Linked DNA regions of Sinorhizobium fredii NGR234. The protein of the gene in region 1 interacts with the protein of each later gene in a pairwise test. Links are inferred from orthologs where the notes say so. Each region holds a gene or a part of one and is shown in the gene's direction. Other genes may lie near its edges. The genes, in order: NGR_RS15750 and ybgC.

Region 1 (3,070 bases):
TCGGCTCCGGCAAGGTGCTGACCGGCCTTGCGCGACGGATCGACAAGACCGTCAACGGCATTGCCGTAAATACGCCCGCCGATATCGACGCGGCGCTTGCCGCCCTTCTGGCCTGAACGCCTCAATTACAAGGGAGAAATCCATGTTCGATCTTTCCGGCCGCAAGGCTCTCGTTACCGGCGCATCCGGCGGCATCGGCGAGGAAATCGCCCGCATGCTGCATGCTCAAGGCGCCGTAGTCGGCCTCCACGGTACCCGCGTCGAGAAGCTCGAGGCGCTCGCCAACACGCTTGGCGAGCGTGTCCATATCTTCCCGGCAAACCTTTCCGATCGCGCCGAAGTCAAGGCGCTCGGCGAGAAGGCGGAGACGGAACTCGGCGGGGTGGATATCCTCGTCAACAATGCCGGCATCACCAAGGACGGCCTTTTCGTGCGCATGAGCGACGAGGACTGGGACAATGTCCTGGAGGTCAACCTGACGGCCGTCTTCCGGCTGACCCGCGAGCTGACGCATCCGATGATGCGCCGGCGCTTCGGCCGCATCGTCAACATCACCTCGGTGGTCGGCGTCACCGGCAATCCGGGCCAGGCCAATTACTGCGCGTCGAAGGCGGGCATGATCGGCTTCTCCAAGTCGCTCGCCCAGGAGATCGCCACCCGCAACGTCACGGTCAACTGCGTGGCGCCGGGCTTCATCGAGAGTGCGATGACCGGCAAGCTGAACGACAAGCAGAAGGAAGGCATCATGGCGGCGATCCCGATGCGCCGCATGGGAAGCGGTGCCGAGGTCGCCTCGGCCGTGGCCTATCTCGCCTCGAACGAGGCGGCCTACGTCACCGGCCAGACCATTCACGTCAACGGCGGCATGGCGATGATCTGAGCCGCGGGTTCCGGCGGCCGGGTGATGCAAGCTGCAACCGGCCGCATCAGTGCCTCCGCGCCTTGATGCCAAATGCCTGAAATTCAATGTTGAGCAAGCGAATGTCAGGCATTTTCGGACTTTGCGGCAGACTTAAACCGTGTTAATCGGGCCATGACTGTGCGCAGTCGACCGGTCCGGCCAGGTTGTCCGGCAGCCCCTGCTGCCACGGGTTTCCCCGGTTTGGTTGAATGGATTGCCCGGTGGACCAACTTGGTCTATCAGGCGTGAATGAGTACCGGCGCCAAGAATGGCGCCGCAGAGAAAACGAAGGTCGAGGAACTCCGACATGAGCGATATCGCAGAACGCGTGAAGAAAATTGTTATTGATCATCTTGGCGTCGATGCCGAAAAAGTTAGCGAAGGCGCAAGCTTCATCGACGACCTCGGCGCGGACTCGCTCGACACGGTCGAACTGGTCATGGCTTTCGAAGAGGAATTCGGCGTCGAGATTCCGGACGATGCGGCGGATTCGATCCTCACCGTCGGCGACGCCGTCAAGTTCATCGAAAAGGCCCAGGCCTAATCGTTACCGCGGCCTTGCGGCCGCCGCGGGCCGCAAGTTGCGGCCCGTACAGCCCTGGGGATGTGGGCTGGCCCGCCGTGATTGCGGGTCGCGATCAGCAAAGTGCTCCCGCCTTTCCCTCTGATCGTCGAAACTGCAAGGGAAGCAGGGATCGGGCTCGTCGAACGCGTACCGGTTCAGCTCCGGAATTGAACGTTCAGGGTGGGTCATGGGCATGAGACGTGTCGTTATCACCGGTACCGGCATGGTATCTCCTTTGGGTTGCGGAACCGAGGTTAGCTGGTCGCGTCTTCTGGCCGGCGGCAACGCCGCTCGCAGGGTGACCGAGTTCGAGGTCGAGGACCTTCCCGCCAAGATCGCCTGCCGTATCCCCTTCGGTGACGGCTCCGACGGCACCTTCAATGCCGACGACTGGATGGAGCCCAAGGAACAGCGCAAGGTCGACCCATTCATCACCTATGCGATGGCCGCCGCCGACATGGCGCTCGCGGATGCTGGGTGGAAGCCGGAAAGCGACGAGGACCAGATTGCCACCGGCGTGCTGATCGGCTCCGGCATCGGCGGCCTCGAAGGGATCGTCGAGGGCGGCTACACGCTGCGCGACAAGGGGCCGCGCCGGCTTTCGCCCTTCTTCATCCCCGGCCGCCTGATCAATCTTGCCTCCGGCCAGGTTTCCATTCGCCACAAGTTGCGCGGCCCGAACCATTCGGTGGTCACGGCCTGTTCGACCGGCGCGCACGCCATCGGTGACGCGAGCCGCCTGATCGCGCTCGGTGATGCCGACGTCATGGTCGCGGGCGGAACCGAATCGCCGATCTGCCGCATTTCGCTGGCCGGCTTTGCCGCCTGCAAGGCCCTCTCGACGCAGCACAATGACGATCCGCAAAAGGCATCGCGTCCCTATGATGCCGATCGCGACGGCTTCGTCATGGGCGAGGGTGCCGGCATCGTCATCCTCGAGGAACTCGAGCACGCCAAGGCGCGCGGCGCCAAGATCTATGCCGAAGTGGTCGGCTACGGCCTTTCCGGCGACGCTTTCCACATCACCGCCCCCTCGGAAGACGGCGACGGCGCCTACCGCTGCATGCAGATGGCGCTGAAGCGCGCCGGCCTGACGGCGGCCGACGTCGACTATATCAACGCGCACGGCACATCCACGATGGCCGACACGATCGAGCTCGGCGCGGTCGAGCGGCTGGTGGGCGACAGCGCTTCGAGGATCTCGATGTCTTCGACGAAATCGGCGATCGGCCATCTCCTTGGGGCCGCCGGTGCGGTCGAAGCGATTTTCTCGGCGCTGGCGATTCGCGACAATGTCGCGCCGCCGACCCTCAACCTCGACAATCCGTCGGCCGAGACGAAGATCGACCTGGTGCCGCATGTGGCCCGCAAGCGCGAGATCAACGTCGCTCTGTCGAATTCCTTCGGTTTCGGCGGCACCAATGCATCGCTGGTGCTGCGCCGCTACAAGGGCCACTGAAGTCGCCGGACCGGCTCCGGTAGCAGGAACGGAAAAACCGCTCGTGCTACCGGTCTCCCATGGCGCTTTATCCCGCTTTTTGCCGCAATGCTCGCTACAAGCTTTCGGCGGGAGATATCGTGTCGGTTTCGCCCCGATTGGCTAT
Region 2 (3,224 bases), 2.0 Mb from region 1 along the record:
ATATCGGCCGGGGTCCGCGTCAGGCGGATCGACCGTACCAAGGCGCGCGCGCCGAGCGCGTAGTCGGCGTTAGTGACGAGCGTCACGAAGGCCTGGTGAGCGGCCGCCGGAGATGACGGGCTGAATTCCTCCGGATTGGCGACCGCGCCACTCATGAGACGGATTTCAGCCGCTTGCCCTCCGGATCATGGTTGATCACGGAGGCGATGTCCTTCGTCCAGGCGGAAACGGCCGGCACCCGCGAGCGGTCGACGCGGTAGGCGAACTTCTTCGCGACGTCGACGATCTCCGAAAGCAGCCCGTCTTCGAGCCGGATCGGGTCGAGACCGAGCGCCAGGAATTTTTCGTTGTGCACGACGAGATCGTTTTCGGCCGCTTCCTTGCGCGGGTTCGGCAGCCAGGCGATCTCCGATCCGGTCATCCGCGCGATCATCTCGGCCAGGTCGCGGATGCGGTGCGTCTCGGTCATCTGATTGAAGATCTCGACCCGGCCGCCGCGTGCCGGCGGATTCGTCAGCGCCAGCTCGATGCAGCGGACCGAATCCTGGATGTGGATGAAGGCGCGGGTCTGGCCGCCGCTGCCGTGAACCGTCAGCGGATAGCCGATCGCCGCCTGGATCAGGAAGCGGTTCAACACCGTGCCGTAGTCGCCATCATAGTCGAAGCGGTTGATGAGCTGCTGATGCCGGCGCGTCTGCTCCGTGTGGGTTCCCCAGACGATGCCCTGGTGCAGGTCGGTGATCCGAAGCCCATCGTTCTTCGCGTAGAACTGGAAGAGCAACTGATCGAGGCACTTGGTCATGTGGTAGATCGAGCCCGGATTGGACGGGTAGAGGATCTCCTGGCTGACCGTCTCGCCGTCCGTCGTCTCGATCCCGACCGGCAGGTAGCCCTCCGGAATGGCCGCGCCGATCGTCGAATAGCCGTAGACGCCCATGGTGCCGAGATGCACGAGATGGGCGTCGAGGTCGATCTCGACCAGCGCGTTCAGCAGGTTATGCGTGGCGTTGACGTTGTTGTTGACGGTGTAGTTCTTGTGGCGGTCGCTCTTCATCGAATAGGGCGCGGCGCGCTGCTCGGCGAAATGCACGATGGCGTCGGGACGATGTTCGGCAAGCCATTTCTTCAGGAGCTCGTAGTCGCGGGCGAGGTCGATCAGGTTGAAATGGATGCGCCGGCCGGTCTCTGCATGCCAGATACGGGTGCGCTCCTGGATGGAATCCATCGGGGTCAAGGACTGCACGCCAAGCTCGGTGTCGATCCAGCGGCGTGAGAGGTTGTCGAGAATGTGGGTGTCGTGGCCCGCATCGGAAAGATGCAACGCGGTGGGCCAGCCGACAAAACCATCGCCGCCGAGGATTGCGATCTTCATGCACGATTCTCCTGATCGGGAAGGAACACGGTGACCTGATAGGATAGGATTGTGACAAAGCTGCAATGCTTGCAAATGTCTTTTGGTTCCTGCACAGAAAAAGCAAAAATCCTCCCGGAGAATGCCATGTCACTGATTTCGCTTGCCGGCGAGCTGACCGAGACCGGCCACCGTTTGATCCAGCGGGTCTATTACGAAGACACCGATTTTTCCGGCGTCGTCTACCATGCCCGTTACCTGCATTTCATGGAGCGTGCCCGGACCGACTATCTGCGGTTGCTCGGCGTGGAGCAGGCGTCGCTCGCCATCGAGAGCGATGCGGAAGGCCTGGTTTTCGTGGTTCACCGCATGGAGATCGACTTCAAATCGCCGGCGCGCATGGACGACATACTGACGATCGAGACGACCACCGAGAAGGCCGGCGGTGCCAAGATGGTGCTGCAGCAGGAGATCCGCCGTGCCGGCGCGCTGCTGATCGCGGCCAAGGTGATCATCGCTGTCATCAACGGGCAGGGGCGTCCGCGCCGATTGCCGGAGGCGCTGGCGACGAAGTTCCTGGCGGCCCAAGGGGCGGCCTAAAGACTTCCTATTTTATGACCGAATCCATCATCTTCTTTGTCAGCGATTGCTTGACCTTGCCGATATCGCGCCACGGGTCGGTGTCCGCTTCGATGCGCTCGAGGATATCGCCGATGCGGAAGGTGTTGGCCCCGCTCAGCCGTTCCAACTCGTCCCAACCGACCGGCGTGGCGATCGGCCCGCCTTCGCGGGCGCGGCTGGAATAGGGGGCGATCGCCGTGGCGCCACGCTCGTTTCTCAGCCAGTCGATGAAGATCCGCCCCTTGCGCTTCGCCTTCGACATGGTGGCAACGAAATGATCGGGATCGCGATCGGCGATGTTCTGCGCCACGGCCTTGGCGAAACTCTTCGCGTCGTCCCAACTGGCTCGCCGGACAAGCGGCACGACGACGTGAACGCCTTTGCCGCCGGTCACCAGCGCGAAGGACTGCAGACCGATGTCCGCCAGCTCGTCGCGCAGGGCGCGGGCGGCGTTCTTCACGGTCGTGAAGTCGACGCTCGGATCGGGGTCGAAATCGAAGACCAACCGGTCAGGCGTTTCCAGCTTGTCGATCGTCGCGCCCCAGATGTGGAACTCGAGCGTGCCCATCTGCACGGCGGCGACGAGGCCCTTGGCGTCATGGACATACATGTAGTTTTCGGTTTCGCCCGAGGACTCGGTGATCGGCACTTCGCGGATCGCCTCCGGGAAAGCGTCGTTCGTATGTTTCTGGAAGAAGCAGTGCCGCTGCCCGCCCTGGGGGCAGCGGACCAGTGAGACGGGATGGTCGGCGGCGAAGGTCAGCATCCTGTCGGCGACGACGGCGTAGTAGCGGGCAAGATCGATCTTGGTGATACCCTGACCTTCGAAGAGGATGCGGTCGGGATGCGAGATCTGGACGCCGAGGACATCGGTGTCGCCCTTGGGCGACGACGCCTTGCCGGTATTGGCCGAGGGCTTGCCCTTCGCGGCTTTCGACGCGGCGCCTGTCGGTTTCGCTGTTTCCAGTTTCACGGCCTTGGCCTCCTTGTCCTCGCGCAATCCCTCGAACGAGCCGTGGCGGACATGTCCGTCGGCGGTGAATTCGGCGAAATCCACTTCCGCCACCAGATCCGGCTTCAGCCAGACCGCTTTTCGCATTCTTTCTCGTGGCACGCTGTCGAACGGCGGCGTCTCGCGGCTGCGCTTTGCAAAGGCGGCAGCGAGTTCCTCCATCACCTTTTCGCCGAAGCCGGTACCGACGCCGCCCCGATAGATCAATTTGCCGCCCTCGAAAGTACCGACGAGAATGGA

The links.
Region 2: the proteins of NGR_RS15750 (region 1) and ybgC interact in binary tests that used the Escherichia coli proteins (3 or more experiments, as listed by UniProt). The link is inferred for Sinorhizobium fredii NGR234 from one-to-one orthologs.

The regions. Positions count from the first base shown.
Region 1 is NC_012587.1:948,192-951,261, forward strand. The notes cover bases 76-2,826. They hold NGR_RS15750 (acyl carrier protein), read left to right. Parts: upstream 76-1,208; coding sequence 1,209-1,445; downstream 1,446-2,826. Other genes in these bases: fabD (ACP S-malonyltransferase), read left to right, coding at 76-116; fabG (3-oxoacyl-[acyl-carrier-protein] reductase), read left to right, coding at 143-880; fabF (beta-ketoacyl-ACP synthase II), read left to right, coding at 1,660-2,826. In the rest of the region: more of fabD, read left to right, coding at 1-75; more of fabF, read left to right, coding at 2,827-2,925. UniProt on the Escherichia coli protein: Carrier of the growing fatty acid chain in fatty acid biosynthesis.
Region 2 is NC_012587.1:2,902,694-2,905,917, reverse strand. The notes cover bases 320-3,224. They hold ybgC (tol-pal system-associated acyl-CoA thioesterase), read left to right. Parts: upstream 320-1,498; coding sequence 1,499-1,951; downstream 1,952-3,224. Other genes in these bases: ligD (DNA ligase D), read right to left, coding at 1,959-3,224; NGR_RS25085 (NAD-dependent epimerase/dehydratase family protein), read right to left, coding at 320-1,372. Also shown: NGR_RS25090 (glycosyltransferase), read right to left, coding at 1-155; more of NGR_RS25085, read right to left, coding at 152-319.